One region of the Achromobacter sp. HZ01 genome, then DNA from elsewhere that is predicted to be linked to it. Evidence: predicted binding sites of a transcription regulator. Region 1 holds the regulator's gene; each other region holds the start of a gene.
The links. The regulator HrcA, encoded in region 1, represses chaperone genes, less so after heat shock. The targets are predictions, from matches to a motif close to TTAGCACTCNNNNNNNNNGAGTGCTAA.
Positions count from the first base shown of each region.

Region 1 (7,211 bases):
GAGGTGCCGGGCTTGGCGCCCGAGCCGTGGCAGGTGTCGCAGTTTTCCCAGCTGGGCACGCGGATCTCGGTGTCGAAGCCGGCCGCGGCCTGCTCCAGCGTGATCTCCAGCGCGTACTTGAGGTCGGCGCCGCGATAGACCTGCGGACCGCCGCCGCGACGGCCGCCGCCGCCGCCGAAGATCTCGCCGAAAATATCGCCGAAGGCGTCGGCGAAACCGCCGCCCATGCCCCCGCCCATGCCGGCGGCGTTGGGGTCCACCCCCGCGTGGCCGTAGCGGTCGTAGGCGGCGCGTTTTTGTTCATCGCCCAGGACCTCGTAGGCTTCCTTGGCTTCCTTGAACTTCTCTTCGGCTTCTTTGCTGTCCGGATTGCGGTCCGGATGGTATTTCATGGCCAGCTTTCGATAGGCCTTCTTGAGTTCGTCGTCCGAGGCGTTCTTCGCCACGCCCAGAACGTCGTAATAGTCACGTTTTGCCATGATCCGTGGGCTCGAATCGAGCCTTCTTTTCAGTGCTACAGAATGAGTGCGCCCGGTAGCCGGATTTCTCCGGCTACCGGGCGGCAGAGGCAGGTCAGCGCCTGGCCATTATTGGTCGCGCTTGACTTCCTTGAAGTCGGCGTCGACCACGTTGTCGTCCACCGGCTTCGCGTTGTCAGCGGCCTGTTGCTGGCCGGCAGCCTGCTGCGCCTGCATGTCGGCGTACATCTTCTCGCCCAGCTTCTGCGAGGCCGTGGACAGGGCTTCCACCTTGGCGTCGATGGCGGCCTTGTCGCCGTCCTTCAGCGTGTCTTCCAGTTCCTTGATGGCGGCTTCGATGCCTTCCTTTTCGGAGGCTTCGAGCTTATCGCCATACTCGGTCAGCGACTTGCGGGTGGCGTGCACCAGCGCGTCGGCCTGGTTGCGCGCCTGGGCCAGTTCGGCGACGCGGTGATCTTCCTCGGCGTTGGCCTCGGCATCCTTGACCATGCGCTGGATCTCGTCTTCCGACAGACCCGAGTTGGCCTTGATGGTGATCTTGTTTTCCTTGCCGGTGCCCTTGTCCTTGGCCGACACGTGCAGGATGCCGTTGGCGTCGATGTCGAACGTGACTTCGATCTGCGGCATGCCGCGAGGCGACGGCGGGATTCCTTCGAGGTTGAACTCGCCCAGGGCCTTGTTGCCCGCGGCGATTTCACGCTCGCCCTGGAACACCTTGATCGTCACGGCCGGCTGGTTGTCGTCGGCGGTCGAGAAGGTCTGCGAGAACCGGGTCGGGATCGTCGTGTTCTTCTGGATCATCTTGGTCATCACGCCGCCCAGGGTTTCGATGCCCAGGGACAGGGGGGTGACGTCCAGCAGCAGCACGTCCTTGCGGTCGCCCGACAGCACGGAACCCTGGATCGCGGCGCCGGCGGCGACGGCTTCATCGGGGTTCACGTCCTTGCGCGGATCCTTGCCGAAGAATTCCTTCACCTTTTCCTGGACCTTGGGCATGCGGGTCATGCCGCCGACCAGGATCACGTCGTCGATGTCGGAAACCTTCACGCCGGCGTCCTTGATGGCCACGCGGCAGGGCTCGATCGTGCGTTCGATCAGTTCTTCGACCAGCGCTTCCAGCTTGGCGCGCGTGATCTTCAGGTTCAGGTGCTTCGGACCCGAGGCGTCGGCCGTGATGTACGGCAGGTTGATTTCGGTCTGCTGGGCCGAGGACAGCTCGATCTTGGCCTTTTCGGCGGCTTCCTTCAGGCGCTGCAGGGCCAGCACGTCCTTGGACAGGTCGACGCCCTGTTCCTTCTTGAACTCGCCGATGATGTAGTCGATGATGCGCTGGTCGAAGTCTTCGCCGCCCAGGAAGGTGTCGCCGTTGGTCGACAGCACTTCGAACTGCTTCTCGCCATCGACGTCGGCGATTTCGATGATGGACACGTCGAACGTGCCGCCGCCCAGGTCATAGACGGCGATCTTGCGGTCGCCCTTTTCGGTCTTGTCCAGGCCGAACGCCAGCGCGGCAGCGGTGGGTTCGTTGATGATGCGCTTGACGTCCAGGCCGGCGATGCGGCCGGCGTCCTTGGTGGCCTGGCGCTGGCTGTCATTGAAGTACGCGGGCACGGTGATGACGGCCTCGGTCACTTCTTCGCCCAGGTAGTCCTCGGCGGTCTTCTTCATCTTGCGCAGCACGTCGGCCGACACTTGGGGAGGCGCCATCTTCTTGCCGCGCACTTCCACCCAGGCGTCGCCGTTGTCGGCCTTGACGATGGCGTAGGGCATCAGGTTGATGTCCTTCTGCACCGCCTTTTCTTCGAACTTGCGGCCGATCAGGCGCTTCACCGCGTACAGGGTGTTCTTGGGGTTGGTCACCGCCTGGCGCTTGGCCGGGGCGCCGACCAGCGTTTCGCCGTCGTCCATGTAGGCGACGATGGAGGGGGTGGTGCGCGCGCCTTCCGCGTTTTCGATGATTTTGACCTGCCCGCCGTCCATGACAGCCACGCAGCTGTTGGTCGTGCCCAGGTCAATGCCGATAATCTTGCTCATGGTGGGTTACCTTGATTGAATCTGTGTAAATAGGGGGAAACGTCTTGTCCCCACATAACTGGGGCTGCCCGTAAGGTTTTTCAAGACGCCGGGCCAGAATTTTCCGCGGCCGTTTCCTGCTGGCGCCGGATCGCCTCGGTGAACTGGGGCAGCCCGGGCCAGCCGGTGATACGCCCCAGCCGCTTGCCGGCGCGATACAGCACAAAAGTGGGGACGCCATGCATGGAAAAGCGCCGGCCCAGGGGTTCGTCGGCGTAGACGTCGGCCTCGAACCACGTCAGGCCCAGCCCCAGCAGGGTCTCCCGGTGCAGCAGCGCGGCCTGCTTGAACAGGTTGCAGTTGTAGCAATCCTGGCCCCACAGGAACACGCAGCGCAAATCCGTTCCCGGCGCCTCGATCACCGCCCGGTCGAATCCATCGGAGTCGACATGACGCATGCCGAACACCTGGAATACCTGGGCGGGGTCGAAGCGGGGATCGTTCATGGGATGCCTCAGCCCTGGCCGGCCGACACCACCACCAGCGCCGGGCGCAGCGTCCGGTCGGCGATGGAATAGCCTTTCTGCAGCAGCTGCACCACGGTATTGGCGGGCTGCTCGTTGGGAATGGATGAAATGGCCTGGTGCAGGTGCGGGTCGAACTTGTCGCCCTGCGCCGGCGCGATTTCCTTGAGCAGGTTGCGCTCGAAGGCGGCCGACAGCTGCTTGAGGGTGACTTCCACGCCTTCGCGCAGCGCCTCGACCGTCTGGTCGGGCTGGGCCAGGGCGGCTTCCAGGCTGTCTTTCACCGGGACCAGGCTTTCGGCGAACGACTCGATGCCGAACTTGCGCGCCTTGGACACGTCTTCCTGGGCGCGGCGGCGCATGTTCTCGACTTCGGCGTGCGCGCGCAGCACCTGGTCGCGCTGTTCATTGACGGTAGCCTGGGCGGCGTCCAGCTGGGCGCGCAACTCGTTCAGCTCGGCCTGCGCGGCGTCCTGTCCGGCGGGAGCCGCGTCGGCGTTCTGGCCGATCTCGGGCGCCTGGTCCGCAGGCTCGTGGGGTGCCGTCATGGGGAATCCTCCAAAAAGAATGGCTTTCGCAGACATGAATGGGGGCCAATACCCCTATTTCAAGCCCGGGAAAGCGAAATATTCCCCGACGCCTCCCCGCTATTTCTTGGGAGGCTGCGCCGGCGCGGCGGGATCGCTGGCCGGGAAACTCTCCTTGAGCGCGCGGTCCATGCGCTCCTCTTCATCGTCGGGCTCGGGGTTGACCGCAATGGGATCGCTGGCCGGAAAGGTCTCCGCAAGCGCCTCGTCGAGTTCGTGCTCGACCTGATCCTCGTCTACCGGAGTGCTAACCGTCCCCTTTTTTACCGTCTTGCCAGTCTTGGGATCATGGTGCATGCGCCTTCTCCTTCAAGTCGGTGGACTGCGTGGGCCATCCCTGCAAGTGCCGTTCCACCAGGCCGGCCAGCCCCGCGATCCAGGCCGGATCGTCGTTGAGCGCGGAAATGTAGCGGAAGCGCTTGCCGCCCGCCGCCATGAAGGCGTCGCGGCATTCCAGGCTGATCTCTTCCAGGGTTTCCAGACAGTCTGCCACAAAACCCGGACACACCACATCGACCTCCGTCGTACCCGAGGCGGCCAGCGCCTTGAGGGTCGGTTCCGTATAGGGTTCGAGCCAGCGGGCCGAGCCGAAACGGCTCTGGAAAGTCACCTCGATCTGGGCGCGCGGCAGCGACAATCGCTGGCACAGCAGGCGCGCGGTTTCCATGCAGTCGCGGTAGTAAGGGTCGCCCAGCTCGATCGAATAGCGCGGCAGGCCGTGAAAGCTCATGACCAGCTTCTGGGGCTTGCCGTGCTCCTGCCAATAGCGTTCGATATGGCCGGCCAGCGCGTCCAGGTAGGCCGGCTCTTCGTGGAAGCGCTTGATGAAGCGCAGCTCCGGCTGGTCGCGCAGCCGGCCGGCATGCCGGGTGACCGCGTCCACCGCCGTGGCCGTGGTGCTGGCCGCGTATTGCGGATAGAGCGGAACGGTCAGGATGCGCTCGCAGCCCTGGGCACGCAGGCGCGCGATGGCGTCCGGGATGGAAGGATTGCCGTAGCGCATGCCCAGCTCGACCACGGCGTCGACGCCCGCGGCCCGCAGGGCGGCGCGCACGCCGTCGGCCTGGCGCCGGCTGTACACCATCAGCGGCGAACCTTCCTGCAGCCAGACGCCGGCGTAGCGCGGCTCCAGCTTCTTGGGCCGCATGGTCAGCACCAGCCCGTGCAGTATCGGCTTCCAGAGGTAGCGGGGAATCTCGATCACGCGCGGATCGGACAGGAATTCGCCCAGGTACTTGCGGATGTCCTTCCTGCCCGGCGTATCGGGCGTGCCCAGGTTTACCAGCAGCACGCCGACCCGCCCGGCCCCGCGCGGCGGCGGATCTTCGTCGAAGGGGTCGTCCTGCTCGGGCTCGGGCAGATACCGTTCAGGCCACAAGTATTTGAACAGGCGAAGAAACACAAACACTCCCCTTCCTCCGCAAGGAGGATGTCGTTTTGAATGGGCCTACTGGTTGTGGCTGAGGGCGTTGGACAACAGGCGCGCCGTGATGTCCACGATGGGAATGACGCGCTCGTACGCCATGCGGGTCGGGCCGATCACGCCCAGCGTGCCCACCACCTTGCCGTCGACCCCGTAGGGCGCGGTGATGACGGACACTTCCTCCATGGGCACCAGCTGCGAATCGCCGCCGATGTAGATCTGCACGCCCTGCGCGCGGCTGGAGACGTCCAGCAGCTGCAGCAGGTCGGTTTTTTTCTCGAACAGCGAGAACATCTTGCGCAGCCGGTCCATGTCGGAGGCGATGTCGGTCACGTCGAGCAGCTTGCGCTCGCCGGAGATCACCATGGCGTCGCCGTCCTCGGCCGCCTCGGCGCTGGCCTCGACGGCGGCCTGCATCAGGCGCGAAATGTCTTCGCGCAGCTGGGCCAGCTCGGTCGACAGGGTCTGGCGCACCACGTTGAAGGACTTGCCGGCGAAATGCATGTTGAAGAAATTGCCGGCTTCCAGCAATTCCGTCTCGGAGTAATCGCGCTGGACGAACAGGATGCGGTTCTGGACGTCGCCGTCGGGCGTGACGATGATGAGCAGCACGCGCTTGTCGGACAGGCGAATGAATTCGATCTGGCGGAACACCTGCGCGCGCTTGGGCGTGAGCACCACCCCGGCGAACTGGGTGAGGTTCGACAGCAGCGCCGCCGCGGCGTTGACGGCGCGGGTGGGTTCGGCCGCCGCCAGCATCTCGCCCATGTTGTGGGGCTCGAGCTGGTAGGACTGCACCGCCAGCAGCGAATCGACGAACATGCGATAGCCCCGCGGCGTGGGCACGCGGCCGGCGGAGGTATGCGGGCTGTGGATCAGGCCCAGTTCTTCGAGGTCCGCCATGACGTTGCGGATCGTGGCCGGAGACAGATCGAATACTTTCGATAGCGTCCGCGAGCCGACTGGCTGCCCATCGGCGATATAGCGTTCGATCAACGCCTTCAGTAGGGCGCGTGCACGGTCATCCATAACAGGTATTTTAGGGAAACTTTTCCGATTGAGGCGATTTTTGTCCCGCAAGCCAATATGCGGCCCCATATAATCGGCTTAATAGCACATTCCGGGCGGATTTCGGCCCGCGCCCGCCCTTTCTGGATACGCAAGCAGCCATGCACTTTCCTACCGTCGCCCTGATCGGCAGATACCAGGACACCGGCCTGGACACACCGCTGAGAGCCCTCGCCCACGCGCTGGCGCAGGCCGGCCGGCATGTGCTCATCGACGCCGACACGGCGCGCAATACCGGCCTGACCGAATACCCCGTGGCCACGCTCGAGGAAATCGGCCAGACCGCCTCGCTGGCCGTCGTCATGGGCGGCGACGGCACCGTGCTGGGCGCGGGCCGCCACCTGGCGCCCTACGGCGTGCCGCTGATCGGCATCAACCACGGCCGCCTGGGCTTCATCACCGACATCGCGCTGCAGGACGCGCACGGCGCGCTGGCGCGCGTGCTCGAAGGCAGCTTCCAGATCGAGGAACGCACGCTGCTGCAAGGCAGCGTGTGGCGCGGCGACCAGCAGATGTATTCCGCCACCGCCCTGAACGACGTGGTCCTGAACCGCGCCGGGCGCGGCGGCATGATCGAGGTCCGGGTCGAACTCGACGGCGCCTTCATGTACACGCAGCGCGCCGACGGCCTCATCATCGCCACCCCTACCGGCTCGACCGCCTACGCGCTGTCGGCCAACGGCCCCATCCTGCACCCCGGCATGAACGCCATGGTGCTGGTGCCCGTGGCCCCGCAGACGCTGTCGAACCGCCCCATCGTGATTCCCGACACGGGCGTGCTCAACATGACGCTCACGGCCATGGGCCGCGTGGAGGTCGGCGCCAGCGTGCATTTCGACATGCAGACCTGGTCCGACCTGCAGCCGGGCGACCGCATCGTCGTGCAGCGCGCCCCTTACGTCATCCGCTTCGTGCATCCGGAAGGCTACAGCTTCTTCTCCACGCTGCGCCGCAAGCTGCACTGGAACCTGATGCCCCAGGCCACCGACAACGTAGAGTAGTAAGCGCCCCGACATGCTGCGCACCCTGCATATCCGCGACTTCGTCATCGTCGAACAGACCGAGATCCATTTCGGCCCCGGCTTCACCGTCTTCTCCGGCGAGACCGGCGCAGGCA
Region 1 is NZ_LWKV01000003.1:280,685-287,895, reverse strand. It holds gene dnaJ (molecular chaperone DnaJ) at 1-479, opposite strand, end outside; gene dnaK (molecular chaperone DnaK) at 588-2,513, opposite strand; gene A6B37_RS17385 (thioredoxin family protein) at 2,594-2,998, opposite strand; gene grpE (nucleotide exchange factor GrpE) at 3,007-3,564, opposite strand; gene A6B37_RS17375 (hypothetical protein) at 3,664-3,900, opposite strand; gene hemH (ferrochelatase) at 3,890-5,005, opposite strand; gene hrcA (heat-inducible transcriptional repressor HrcA) at 5,051-6,055, opposite strand; gene A6B37_RS17360 (NAD kinase) at 6,196-7,095, shown strand; gene recN (DNA repair protein RecN) at 7,109-7,211, shown strand, end outside.

Region 2 (7,211 bases), on a different contig from region 1:
GGATCATCATCATCATGGCGTGGGCCAGCGAGTAGCCCGAGTTCACCAGCAGTTCCAGGCAGTTGTCGAAGGTCGCGGTGTCGGACTGGCCTTCGTAGACGATGGGGTACAGCTTCTTCAGGTCGTCGCCCAGCACGGCCGACTGCATCATGCCTTCGCGCGCGCGCAGCCAGTTGAAGTTGCCCTTGACCGTGTTGATTTCGCCGTTGTGGGCGATCATGCGGTACGGGTGGGCCAGCGGCCAGGCCGGGAAGGTGTTGGTGGAGAAGCGCTGGTGCACCAGGGCCAGGGCCGAGACGGTGCGGGTGTCGGCCAGGTCGCGGTAGTAGCGGCCGACCTGGTCGGCCAGCAGCAGGCCCTTGTAGACCACGGTGCGCACCGAGGCCGAGGGCACGAAGTATTCCTTGCCATGCGCCAGATGCATGTTCTGGATGGCGTGGCTGGCGGTCTTGCGGATCACGTACAGCTTGCGTTCCAGCGCGTCCGGCACCATCACGTCGGCGCCGCGGCCGATGAACAGCTGGCGGATCACCGGCTCGCAGGCGCGCACGGCGGGCGACATGGGCATGTCCACGTCCACCGGCACATTGCGCCAGCCCAGCACGACCTGGCCCTCGGCGCGCACCGAACGCTCCAGCTCTTGCTCGCAGGCCAGGCGCGAGGCGGTTTCCTTGGGCAGGAACACCATGGCCACGCCGTATTCGCCGGGCGGCGGCAGGACGATGCCCTGCTGGCTCAGCTCGTCGCGGTACAGCGCGTCGGGGATCTGGATCAGGATGCCGGCGCCGTCGCCCATCAGCTTGTCCGCGCCCACCGCGCCGCGATGGTCCAGGTTCTCCAGGATCTTCAGGCCCTGCTGGATGATGGCGTGGCTTTTCTTGCCCTTGATGTGGGCGACGAAACCGACGCCGCAGGCGTCATGTTCGTTCTTGGGGTGGTACAGGCCCTGGGCGGGAGGCAGACCGATGCGGCTCGCATCGATGGGGGTCGCCTTGGGCGGGAGACAGGATTCGATCTGGGTGTTTTGGGGCATGGCGCGCTCCGCAGTAGGCCTGCGTCGTGATGTTGCAGTGCAGGAGACGGACAATACCCCTGACAGGAGCAGGGTGCAATAGGAATAAACAGGGTATGTCCCTAATTATATTTATGGCCGCTCATAGGATGATTATTTGGTGACGTATCTAGAGCGTTGCCTGGCGCGGGTTTCCAGATGGGGGTGCAGACGGAGAAGCGATGTTTGACCGGGATTTGGCCGTTTTTTAGGTTATGCGTCCCCAATAATTTTGGATATCTAGGCCGATCGTATCCGCAATCCGGTGTTGCGCAATCGCAATGGCGAGCGCCGCGACGCGCCCAGGGCGCGTCATGCATGCAGGAAAACGGGAAAGGAATCCGCCCGGGACGGGGCGGATCAGGAATTGGACGTGGAAGAGGAAGGTTCGGCATCGGCCGGCGCGGCTGCGGCCGGCTTCTTGCGCGGGCGTCCGCGCTGGCCCGGGGCCACGCGCCGGCTGGCGGTGTGGGCCAGGCTGGCGATGAAGGCGGGGCCGCCCAGCGCCCACTGGCCGGAAACCGCCTGGTCGATGCGCTGGCTTTCCTCGCGCGACAGGCCGTCCTGCAGGCGCTTGCGGTAATTGGCCTGGCGGTCGAAAGGCGTGTTGCCGCAGGCCCAGTAATCGGCGTGGTCCGACTGCCATTGGGCGGGGGCGGCCGTGGTGTTGCCGGTGTGGCTGGAGGCCGAGGACCAGGGCCAGGAGTCCGGGTCCTGCGAGGCGCCGCTGCGTACGGGATAGGTTTCCAGCCAGACCAGGGCCGGCAGCACCCAGGCGCCCGGTTCCAGCAGGGCCGAGCGGTAGCGGCCGGCGAATACGCGCCCGCCGCGCAGCCGCGCCGCCAGGTTGCGGCCCAGCGTCTGCATCAGCCGCGGCAGGCCTTCTTCGTCGGCCGGCGTGGCCAGCAGCAGGATGCGGTCGTTGGCGAGCAGCCAGCCATGAACCGAGACCCGATGGCGCTGGGCGGATTCGCCCAGCCACGTGGCCAGCTGGTTCAGGATGTCGGCCGGCGCGGGTTGAGACGGCGCCGCCAGCGGCTGGATGAAATTGGCCTGCACCAATTGGGGCAGCCCAGGGGCGTACAGACGGGGCAGACGGGCCATAGTGTCAGGACTTGCGTATCCGGAAGAACGGGTTGTCTTCTCTCACGGTATATAAATAGTGCCACGGTAGGCGGCGGTCAAGTCCCGTGATCGCGATATGGGCAAGGATCCGTCATTTTTTTCGTCGTCCGTACCCGAATACGTGCAGGTTAACATTCGGCGACGGAACGTCGTACCGTGGATATACCCTAACCCGCGGGCGTTTTTTCATCCCCTACGACTGGAGCAGACCTATGGCCGTGGCCCTCGAACTCATCTCGCAGCACCGCTGTTTCGGCGGCTGGCAGCGCTATTACCGCCACGAATCCGCGCAGATCGGCCTGCCCATGCGGTTCTCGGTCTATCTGCCGTCCCAGGCCGAGCAAGGCCCGGTACCCGTCCTGTTCTACCTGGCCGGGCTGACCTGCACCGAAGAGACTTTCATGATCAAGGCCGGCGCCCAGCGCCTGGCTGCGGAGCTGGGCGTCATGCTGGTGGCCCCGGACACCAGCCCGCGCGGGGCCAACGTGCCGGGCGAGGACGAAAACTGGGACCTGGGCACCGGCGCGGGCTTTTACGTGGACGCCACCACGCCGGCCTGGCGCACGCACTACCGCATGTACAGCTACGTGACCGAAGAACTGCATGCCATCGTCACCGGCGGCGCGCTGCCGGGCGACGCGTCGCGCACCGGGATCTTCGGCCATTCCATGGGCGGCCACGGCGCGCTGGTGCTGGCGCTGCGCAACCCCGCCAAATTCCGCTCGGTGTCGGCCTTCGCGCCCATCGCCGCGCCCAGCCTGTGCCCGTGGGGCAAGAAGGCCTTCGGCGCCTACCTGGGCGCCGACGTCCAGGACTGGGCCGCCTACGACGCGTCGGCGTTGATGCGCCAGGCCCGCCAGCCGTTTCCCGGGGGCATCCTGATCGACCAGGGAGAATCGGACCAGTTTTTGGCGGAACAGTTGTATCCCGAGGTATTCGAGCAGGCCTGCGCCGCCGCCGGCCAGCCGTTGACCCTGCGTCGCCACGAGGGCTACGACCACGGCTATTACTTCATCTCGACGTTTATCGAGGATCACATCCGGTTTCACGTCGAGCGGCTTGGAAAACCCGCGGCCTGAGGCCGCTTCTATACTGGCCGGCCACCGCCCGCGGCGGTTCTTACCTAATCGGGAACGGCTGATTTGATCAACGGAATCGCTCCTTTCGTCTGGATACTGCTGGGCGCCATCGTCGTCCTGCTGCCGGGCATCGTCATGCTGCTGGGCAAGGGCGGCCCGCGCGACGAGCGCGGCCGCAAAATGTTCCAGCTCCGGCCGGTGCGCCGCCTGTTCGGGCTGATGCTGGTGCTGCTGGGCTGCGTGTCCGGCCTGCTGGCCCTGTCGCTGGTGCAGTTCTTCCGCCTGACCACCGACGAGCCGGTGGCCCGCGTCGAGATCCGCCAGCTGGCCGAGGGCCAGTTCCAGGTGGACGCCAGCGCGCCGGCCATCGGCAACCGCCAGTACGTGCTGTACGGCGACCAGTGGCAGATCGACGCGCGGGTGGTGCGCTGGAAGGTGCCGGCGCTGATGGCGGGCGTGCCGCCGCTGTACCGCCTGGAGCGGCTGTCCGGCCGCTACAGCGACGCGGCCCGCGAGGCCTCGGCCACCCGTTCGGTGCATCCGCTGGACGACTGGCCCGCGCCCGACCTCGGTTCGCTGAAGAAGAATTTCCCGAACTGGTTCCCCTTCGTCGATGTCCAATTCGGCAGCGGCGCCTACATGCCCCTGTTCGACGGCGCCCGCTACCAGGTCTTCCTGGACCCGCGCGGGGCGCTGTTCATCCGCCCCGACGGCCAGGCTACGGTCGACGGCCTCAAGCGCCTGGGCTGGTAGTGTGAACACCCACGCTGCGCCGCCTTGGGGCGGCCCGGCGGCGGCGCGGCCATTCTTGCGCTGGCTCGAACTTCTCGGGCCAAAAAAATTGGGGGCGAATCATGTGTGGTGGAACTTTGATGCGCCGCAATAGTCGAATTAGCACTCCCTTTACTAGAGTGCTAACATCGAATTCATGTCGTCATCCTTAAGCCTTCCGGAGACTCCCGTTATGAAACAACCCAGTACCTCGTTGGCCACTTCCGGCAACGCCCTGGCGTTGGCCATCGGCAATCCGGGCGCGCTCGGCACGATCGACGCATACATTTCCGCGGTGAATCGCCTGCCGGTGCTGTCGGCTGAACGAGAAACCGAGCTGGGACGCCGCCTGCGCGACCAGGAAGACCTGGGCGCGGCGCGCGAGTTGATCCTGTCGCACCTGCGCCTGGTGGTGTCCGTGGCCCGCCAGTACCTGGGCTACGGCCTGCCCCACGCCGACCTGATCCAGGAAGGCAACGTCGGCCTGATGAAGGCCGTCAAACGTTTCGACCCCGAGCGCGGCGTGCGCCTGGTGTCGTTCGCCGTGCACTGGATCAAGGCGGAAATCCACGAATACATCATCCGCAACTGGCGCTTGGTCAAGGTGGCCACCACCAAGGCCCAGCGCAAGCTGTTCTTCAACCTGCGCAGCATGCGGCCCGACGGCCAGACGCTGGACCCCGAGCAGGTCGATCACATCGCGCGCGAGCTGAACGTGCGCCGCGAAGACGTGAGCGAAATGGAAGTGCGCCTGTCCGGGCGCGACATGTCGCTGGAAAACCAGGACGACGACGATGAGAGCTACGCGCCCATCGCCTATCTGTCCGACGACGGCCGCCAGGAACCCACGCGGGTGCTGGAGCGCGCCGCGCGCGACCGGCTGCAGGGCAGCGGGCTGAGCGAGGCGCTGGAAGCGCTGGACCCGCGTTCGCGCCGCATCGTCGAGGCGCGCTGGCTGCAGGACGACGGCGGCGCCACGCTGCACGAACTGGCCCAGGAATTCGGCGTCTCGGCCGAACGCATCCGCCAGATCGAGGCCGCCGCCCTCAAGAAAATGCGCGGCAATCTCCAGGCCTGACGCGCCTGCCGCCCGCCCATGCAAAAGGCCGCTTTCGAGCGGCCTTCGTCTTTTGCGGCGCGCCTGGCGGCCGTTACATGAATTGATACAAATTCACCCGGAATTTTTGCGCCGCGCCAGAAACTTAATGCGGGCCGCGCCGACTAACTTCATGTAGACCGCGAACTCCGGTTGGCTGTCTAGTCGTCCGTCTCGGCTTCTCCTCTTTCCCCTCCCCTATGAGACGGATGTTTGCGGGGCACCAATAATCTATGTATTGGTGCCCCGTTTTTTATGCCTAGGCCGCCTGCACCTTGTCCGACGCCGCCAGCGCCGGACGCCACAGCGCGTCCTGCACCCGCCGCACGCCGGTCGCCAGCGATCCGTCCTGGTACAGCTTGATCCAGCGATACCCCGGCGCCATGTTGTCCACCACGTGCTGCCCGTCGCGGATGCTGAACTGGAAGCACGTGGACGGCGTGGCCAGCATGCGCAGGTTGTGGCGGCGGCGGTCGAAGTCGTGGTGCACGTGTCCCCACAGCAGCACGCGGGCCTGCGGCCAGCGGGCCAGCAGCTTGAACAGCGCCTGCGGGTTGTCGATCATCATCGTGTCGTGCCAGTGGCTGTCGATCTGCATGGGGTTGTGGTGCATCGCGACTAGCGTGTGGCGCCCGGGCGCTTCGGCCAGGGCGGCCTCCAGCAGATCCAGCTGGCTGGCGGGCAGGTGGCCCGCGTCGGAGCCGGGCACCGTGGTGTCCAGCGTCACGACGCGCCAGGCGCCCACGTCGGTGACCGGCTCGGACCACTGCGCCAGTTCCTCGCGCATCACGGCAGGCAGGTCATGGTTGCCCGGCAGGCAGCGGATGGTGGCGCGGTCCAGCGCCGGCGCCTCGGACAGGATGGAGGCAAAGCGGCGGTAGGCCGCCGCCGCGCCGTCCTGGGACAGGTCGCCGGTGGCCAGCAGCAGGTCGGGATGGCGGCCGTCGGCCTCGATCTGGCGCAGCACGGCGCGCAGGCTGGCGTCGGTGTCGACGCCCAGCATCACGGTGCCGGGCTCGCCGAACAGGTGGCTGTCGGTGAGCTGGACCAGCATGGCGGGCGCGTCGTCGCGCCGGGTCAGGGCATGGATGCGGGCCAAGTGCCGCTCCTGAAAAGTTGAAGCGATTCCACATTACCCAAAAAACGCGTCGCCACGCGTATCGCGCTTGCGTATTGGGGTAACCAAACGTGCATTCTCTACGATTCTCTACAGTTCGCCGCCCGGACTTGGGGAAAAAAGCCGCTATTCTTGTGAAATTTCTCCCTAGCCTCAGACGCGGCGCTATCCATGGATGTCGGTTTTCTCGTATTCGGCCTGGCCGGTTTGCTCACGCTGGTCTGCTTCATGCCGCCTTTGGCCGGCCGCCTCAAGCTGCCGTACTCGGTGCTGCTGGCCATCGTCGGCTGTCTGCTGGGCATCATCGTGCACCTGCACGGCTGGGCGCCGCGCTGGATCGGCGATTTTCTGGATTCGCTGGAACGCTTCGAGATCTCGTCGGAAACCTTCCTGATGGTGTTCCTGCCGGTGCTGCTGTTCGAGACCGCGCTGTCGATGAACGTGCGGCGCCTGATGGACGACATCGGCCCCATCCTGATGATGGCCATCGTGGCCGTGGTGGTGTGCACCGTGGCCGTCGGGGTGGCGCTGGACGCCGTGTCGTCCTACGGCCTGGTGGTCTGCCTGCTGCTGGGCGCCATCGTGGCCACGACCGACCCGGTGGCGGTGGTGGGCATTTTCCGCGAGGTGGGCGCGCCCAAGCGCCTGACCACGCTGGTCGAGGGCGAAAGCCTGTTCAACGACGCGGCCTCCATCGCCTTGTACTCGGTGCTGCTGGCGGTGCTGGGCGGCCACGGCGAACTGACCGTGAGCGGCATTTTCAATGACTTCATCGTGCACTTCCTGGGCGGCGGCCTGGCCGGCTACGCGATGGGGCGGCTGGCCTGCTTCCTGTTCGCGTGGCTGCGCGGCTTTCCCACCGCCGAAATCACGCTGACGCTGACGCTGGCCTATCTGTCCTTCTTCATTTCCGAGCACTACCTGAACGTCTCGGGCGTGGTCGCCACGGTGATCGCCGGCCTGGTGGTCGGG
Region 2 is NZ_LWKV01000002.1:1,271,287-1,278,497, reverse strand. It holds gene A6B37_RS14915 (glutamate synthase-related protein) at 1-1,033, opposite strand, end outside; gene A6B37_RS14910 (hypothetical protein) at 1,412-2,155, opposite strand; gene fghA (S-formylglutathione hydrolase) at 2,389-3,255, shown strand; gene A6B37_RS14900 (hypothetical protein) at 3,319-4,008, shown strand; gene rpoH (RNA polymerase sigma factor RpoH) at 4,220-5,104, shown strand; gene cpdA (3',5'-cyclic-AMP phosphodiesterase) at 5,382-6,221, opposite strand; gene A6B37_RS14885 (cation:proton antiporter) at 6,411-7,211, shown strand, end outside.
Region 2: the regulator HrcA is predicted to act here: its motif matches at 4,147-4,173, upstream of rpoH (RNA polymerase sigma factor RpoH).

Region 3 (7,211 bases), on a different contig from region 1:
GAGACCACCATTTTTCGCCGTCGGGGCAACTTGCTACGCAACTGCAATTGCTCGTCGGCATAGAGCCGATAGACCCGGTTGCGGCTGACCTGCCAGCCTTCGCGGCGCAGCAGCACATGGATACGCCGATAACCATAACTGATCCGGGTTTGCGCGATCTCGCGCATGCGCTGACGCAGCGCCGTCTGCGGATCCTTGACGCTGCGATAGTAATGCGTGCTGCGCGCTTGCCTGACCAACCCACACGCCCGCTGCGTGCAAAGGCCGTAGTGATCCTGGATGTAGGTCACTGCTTGCCTCTTCAGCGCGGGCGCGGCCATTTTTTTACGGCAATCTCCTGCAAAATCACCTTGTCCAGGCTGAGCTCGGCGACCAACTTCTTGAGCCGCGCATTCTCATCTTGCAGCTGTTTGAGTTCGCGGACCTGGTTCGACTCCAGGCCCGCGTACAGGCGCTTCCACCGGTAGTACGTCTGCTCGGATACGCCGAGCTGACGCACCAGATCCGCGACCGGCATGCCCAGCTCTGCCTGCTTGAGCGCCGCGACGATCTGCTCGACCGAATATTGCTTGCGTTTCATGGCACACCTCCCACTCTCGCTGGGAAACTTGCCCTAAAACACTAACATTTAATTCTGTCTGGGATTTCGACAGCAGATCACCCTCCGCGTGCCCCAGATATCCTGACATGGTGCACAAGGTCTGCGATCGGCGGCTACCCAGCAAGTACATCTCCACGAACTGGCGGTGACGAGCCCGTGGGGACGCGTGCGCCGCTCACACTCCTTTACGACATCATGCAATGGCTGGTCGATACGAACAGATGGAGAGAGAGCTTTGGTCGATCCACGATCGGCACAAGACTGCCAGAGCGAACATCTCAACGCCCACCGAGGAGCACATCGCGAAAATCATACTTGGGCGCAAGCTGTTCGGGGCTTGGCAGGTCTATGACCCACATAACTACCTGCCGGACCAGGCGAAAGCATTTGGCAACCGGATTTAGCGGCCGGACAACTTGACGGAGAATGTGATAAGGCAATATGTTCCGTTCACGGGGGGACTATGGATTCGTTTTCCAGGCGGCAGCTATGCCGGTACTTGGCGCGTCGTGCGGGTGATTCAAACTGATGAGCGCAGCACGTTACGGCGGGAACGGCATTCATCTCTTTATCGGCGAGCGCATCGAACACGCCTCGGACCGCGAGGTCCTGGTTACCGTTTGCGACGCTCTAGAGAGGGGCAGCGAATGGGCCTACATATTCGCCAACTTCAACGTTTGCGGGCGTCAGGTTGATGTCGCGGTCTTCTCCGCCACAACTACGCTTGTCATTGAAGCCAAGGGGTACACGCAGCCTGTCAAGGGCGGTGTGAACGGCAGTTGGATTCAGCTTGGACCTTATGGCAGTCGAAAGCTACGCAACGGGTACACCCAGGCCCTAGACGCCAAGAATGCGTTGCGTGATGCTATGGCCGGACTATTCGGCACTCTTTCCGGCTATCCCAACGCCTTGCTCGCCATTGTGCCGACGATTCCGGCCGGATCCTCCTTGCCACCGAGTGATTTCAAAGTGTCTATTGGTGGGCACGATGCGATCGAGGTTGCGCTCAGCGCAATGTCAGGGGCCTTGCTGAGTGAAGAGCGATGCCAAGCGCTAGCAGCTCATTTGGGCCTCGAACGCGTATCAGGAAGAGCTGCGGCAATTTGCGAAACCGTACTCATATCAGAGCGAACACTGTCGGGCTATGAGTCTTCCTTCTTGGAGTTTCACGGGCCAATCGGTAAGCGACTGGCGGAGGATCAATACTACCTTGATGAAAAACTGATTTCGGCGCCTAAGGTTCTGGAGATGGCTTTGTCGTCGCGATCTGCGCTTCTGATTAGGGGGCCGTCAGGATGTGGGAAGTCCTTGCTGAGTGCGCGCATCGCCACGGAATGTATCCAGGCCGGTGTTGTACCCATCCACATCCAAGCCAAAGACTTCGAGGGCAAACTGCAGAGGATCATTGACGTCGAGCTTGGACTACTCGGCACTTCCGCGCGCGATTTCCTAAGAGCGAGCCGCCTCCTGATGAGGCATATTGTTCTGTTTCTCGACGGCTACAACGAGTGTCCGGAGCCTTTGCGAACTGCTTTGACGCGAAGTCTCCAAGCGTTCGCACTGCGCTATGGTGCGGGCATTGTTATCACCTCACAAGGCACCCTAGCTAGGCAAGAGCTTCTGTCAGTCGAAGAGGTTCTTGTCAGTCCGCCGCGATCCGCGCTGAAGTCACTGCTCGCAAAACTTAGCCAGGAAGATGAAAATTTCACGAACTGCCAAGCCCTGCTTGAGATAGCGCGCTCAGGACTCGAAGCGGAACTTATTGGGCAGGCTGCCGCATCTCTGCCCGCCGGGGCAAGTAAGTTCGTTCTATTCGACACGGTCGCCCGGATGCGTCTCGGTGATTCCGCTGCGGCGGGAATTCGGGCGCTTTCCGGGTTCGCAGAAGAACTGATCTCCCAAACTGCGTTTAGTTTGTCCGTTCGAGAATTCGACAGGTTTTGCGATGCTGCAGGCGTGACAGACGTGACACGGCGCGCGGTCCTTGAATCGCAACTTGTATCACAGCGCGGCGACAGACTCAGCTTCTCTCACGAAATGTTTTTCTTCGCCTTCACAGCAGAATCCACGATTCGCGCAGCGCGTACAGATTCGGAGCGGGTGCAAGCTGTGCTGCGATCCCCCCGATTCCATGGCGCCAAGCTATTCATCCTCGGAGCGATCGAGGACGATTCAATGCTAAGGGAGATTCTGGATAAGACTACTGACCAGCGCATTCTAGTGTCTTGCATCCAGGGGGAGTGTGGAGAGTCAGCTGGACGTTTTGTAAGAGCGAAGCTCGATGTGCTCTTCGAACAAATGGTCGCAGAACCTTCTGAACTGCATTTCGTTCTGAATGGCGAGGGGTGGCATAGCAGCTCGATCAAGACCAGTTCATCTCGACCAATCCTCTCAACGTTTCGCGCTTTTCTTCCTGCCATTGGCTGGCTTCTAAAGCAGGGACTTCACTTCGATCAAATCATGACGGCATGTCGCGCGATGGAAGAGAGGATTGTCGAAGCCAATCTTGATCTCTATGAAGAAGCAAGGGTCAAAAAGGTGCCGCTTCGGCATGAGCTCTTTAGCCAAGCGTATGTATTTAATCGCAAGATCGCGCTGTCACAGCTTGTGTACTTTATTCACAGTGGCGGTCTTAACTTACGCCACAATCCGGAGCAGAATTTTTGTGCAGCTCTTAGAAAAGCATGGAACGAAGCGAGCACGCATAGCGAGTTCTACGTGCTACTTGGAATCACCAGACTCACGGAGCAAGCCTCTTGGGCAGCGCCATGTGTCTTAAATCTTCTTGAGCGATTGAAGAGCCTACCCTATCACCTACAGCTAGCCACGCTGGACTTTTGTGTCTACTTGAGAGATGTGGATGATGCCGTCAAGGCAAAGATGATCGCGGCGCTTGAGGATGCCATGGACGAACTGGGCGTGCTTATGAATTCCATGATCTTCGATGCGCTGAAGGCTTTGGGCGGACTAGACGCCGAAGAAGAAAACTTCAGAACGGTGGTCTTAGATGAAATCGAAAGCGTGTTGTCCGAATCGGGACCGCAGGCCGATACGGAAGCATGGAATGTCTTCTCGCGACAATTCGACCACCCGTATGACCGCATCTATTGGGAGGAGGTCGACAACCTCGATGGCGATCAAAAGAGGCAGTTCCTCTTCAAGGCACTAAAAGGAGCGGGCACCGAGTATGTTTCGTTTATCGGCATTCTGATTCGTCAGCTCACAGACTTCGGTGATCCAGCAGTTTCTGAAGCTATTGAGCCATGGCTTCGGTTGCCATCCAAACGGTCGGTCATGCCACAAGATGCGGTCGAGGCATTTTTCGCAGCGCACGAAGCGATGGGACATTTGAGCCTTCCACTTCCTGCTGCTCCGGCATCGCCGGTCGATGTTGATGAAACTATGCGGGCCTGCGGGGAATTAGCTTACTGGGCTTGCCGGTTAAGCGATTCCGAACTCGAATCATCGCCCCAGACTCTTAGTGCGCGAACTACGTTACTGGCTCACTCCGCTTCGGCAAGTGCCGGAGCACTGTGGTCTTCAACATCTCGAATGTTGTCTTCGGATGGTACAAGAACTCACGTTGCAAAGAGCTATCCGAACACGGCCCTGGTCGTCTGTCGCGATGCACTGAACAATCGCGAGTCACAGAAGACGTACCAAGAACACGGGTCCATGGATGATCTGGCGCGCATCGCGTCCTTTTCTATTCAAGTGATTGGGCAGTTTGGGAACGCCGATGACCTTCAAAATTTGCGCAGTCTTTGCGACGACGAGGGGCTAGGTCATGAGGCGCTCGTCGCGATCAAGAAGATCGAAGACCGTATCCGCTACCGGCAGTAAATGCGTCAGCGACGATATCCATCCCCAGCGGAGGCCTCTTGTATCTGGCACTGCGACTCCCGGCCCTGGTAGGCAATATCGCTATTGGCGGTCGGGCGATACGAAATTGTGGACACGGTGTCGCTGCGTCGAAATGTATGACTGCTTCTTACTTTGCAGCGTGAGCACCTAAGTTGCTAACGACCGCAATCGCTGCGCAGCTGCCATTAACTGACGAAGATCGAACGGCAAAAGCGGATCGATAGCTGCCGTTCGGCGTTCTCAACTTTGGGCGGCGACAAAAGACCTGCCGTTAACGAGATCCGATGCTCGCGAAGAGCTGTCCTTGTTGCCACCCGAATTGACTCAAATGTACGTTCGCTCAAGTACATCGTGATGGCTGCAACGCGGGATGAAGCGCCTCGATGCCGCCCAGTATGGAGGGCGTGCAATGCCTGGCATGGCTCCAATAGCAGCCATGCCGTGCCGGAAAGGTCGCACACGCGCATGCGCGACTTAGAAACCGATTCTCTTGCGATGTGGCCCGCGCGAGCACCGGGACGTGCCCGTTCAACCATTGTTCTTGCACAGAACAACGCAGTTTTTAGAGCGTCATCTAGCCACACATCCCCGCCGCCCGACCCCATCTCAGGGTTTCGACGTCCTAGTCGAGAGAACCGACATCCTCCCCCCTGAAGCCGACCCAGACTGTGCGCTAGGCACACCATCAGCTATTGGGGACGCACTTACTTGGCCGCGAAACTTTTGAGCCGAAGGAAAGACGACACTTTTCCATAGGACCCACTGCTGGGGCCGACACAGGCAAGTATTGACTCTCAGCCCTTAGAGAATTCCAAACTCAATGAAATTCGACAACAGCGGCGCCCGCCCCCTTCGCCCAAAATGTAACAACCGCCCCCGCCCCCCTTGAAGCCCCGGACATCATCCCTATAATTAGCACTCGACACCGGTGAGTGCTAACAACATTCCCGGGCTCAACTGAACATTCTCTTCTTCTTTTTGTAACAGGAGTTCCACATGGCCTTGCGTCCCCTGGGCGATCGCGTGATCGTCAAACGCCTCGAAAACGAGCGCAAGACTGCCTCGGGCATCGTCATCCCCGACAGCGCCGCCGAAAAGCCTGACCAAGGTGAAGTCGTGGCCGTCGGCCCCGGCAAGAAGACCGAAGACGGCAAGATCCTGCCCGTCGACCTGAAGGCTGGCGACAAGGTTCTGTTCGGCAAGTACGCCGGCCAGTCCGTGAAGGTTGACGGCGAAGAGCTGCTCGTCATCCGCGAGGACGAAATCCTCGCCGTGGTCCAGTAAACCCTGCCTCAAACGAATTTTCGAAGGAAGCTAAGAAATGGCTGCCAAGCAAGTATTGTTCGGTGACGACGCCCGCGTGCGCATCGTCCGCGGCGTGAATGTTCTCGCCAACGCTGTTAAAACCACCCTGGGCCCCAAGGGTCGCAACGTCGTGCTGGAGCGCTCGTTCGGCGCCCCGACGGTGACCAAGGACGGCGTGTCCGTGGCCAAGGAAATCGAACTGAAGGACAAGTTCGAGAACATCGGCGCCCAGCTGGTCAAGGACGTCGCCTCGAAGACCTCCGACAACGCCGGTGACGGCACCACCACCGCCACCGTGCTGGCCCAGGCCATCGTTCAGGAAGGCCTGAAGTACGTTGCCGCCGGTTTCAACCCGATCGACCTGAAGCGCGGCATCGACAAGGCCGTCGCCGCCGCCGTCGCCGAGCTGAAGAAGCAATCCAAGCCGGTCACGACCAGCAAGGAAATCGCCCAGGTCGGCTCGATCTCGGCCAACAGCGACACCTCCATCGGCCAGATCATCGCTGACGCGATGGACAAGGTCGGCAAGGAAGGCGTCATCACCGTCGAAGACGGCAAGTCGCTGGAAAACGAGCTGGACGTCGTCGAAGGCATGCAATTCGACCGCGGCTACCTGTCGCCCTACTTCATCAACAACCCGGACAAGCAAGTCGCCGCTCTGGAAGATCCGTTCGTTCTGATTTTCGACAAGAAGATCAGCAACATCCGTGACCTGCTGCCGGTGCTGGAACAAGTCGCCAAGTCGAGCCGTCCGCTGCTGATCATCGCCGAAGACGTCGAAGGCGAAGCCCTGGCCACCCTGGTCGTGAACAACATCCGTGGCATCCTGAAGACCACCGCCGTCAAGGCGCCGGGCTTCGGCGACCGCCGCAAGGCCATGCTGGAAGACATCGCCATCCTGACGGGCGGCACGGTGATCTCCGAAGAAACCGGCATGTCGCTGGAAAAGGCCACGCTGGCCGAGCTGGGCCAGGCCAAGCGCATCGAAGTGGGCAAGGAAAACACGACCATCATCGACGGCGCTGGCGACAGCAAGTCGATCGAAGCTCGCGTCAAGCAGATCCGCGTCCAGATCGAAGAAGCCACGTCCGACTACGACCGTGAAAAGCTGCAGGAACGCGTGGCCAAGCTGGCCGGCGGCGTTGCCGTGATTCGCGTTGGCGCTGCCACCGAAGTCGAAATGAAGGAAAAGAAGGCCCGCGTCGAAGACGCCCTGCACGCCACCCGCGCTGCAGTGGAAGAAGGCGTGGTGGCTGGCGGCGGCGTTGCGCTGCTGCGCGCCAAGCAGGCCATCGCCGACCTGAAGGGCGACACCGCTGACCAGAACGCCGGCATCAAGCTGATCCTGCGCGCCGTCGAAGAGCCGCTGCGCACGATCGTCACCAACGCCGGCGAAGAAGCCAGCGTGGTGGTCAACACCGTGCTCAACGGCAAGGGCAAC
Region 3 is NZ_LWKV01000002.1:501,144-508,354, forward strand. It holds one part of gene A6B37_RS11475 (IS3 family transposase) at 1-328, opposite strand, end outside; one part of gene A6B37_RS11475 (IS3 family transposase) at 328-580, opposite strand; gene A6B37_RS11485 (NERD domain-containing protein) at 1,130-4,444, shown strand; gene groES (co-chaperone GroES) at 5,462-5,749, shown strand; gene groL (chaperonin GroEL) at 5,787-7,211, shown strand, end outside.
Region 3: the regulator HrcA is predicted to act here: its motif matches at 5,378-5,404, upstream of groES (co-chaperone GroES).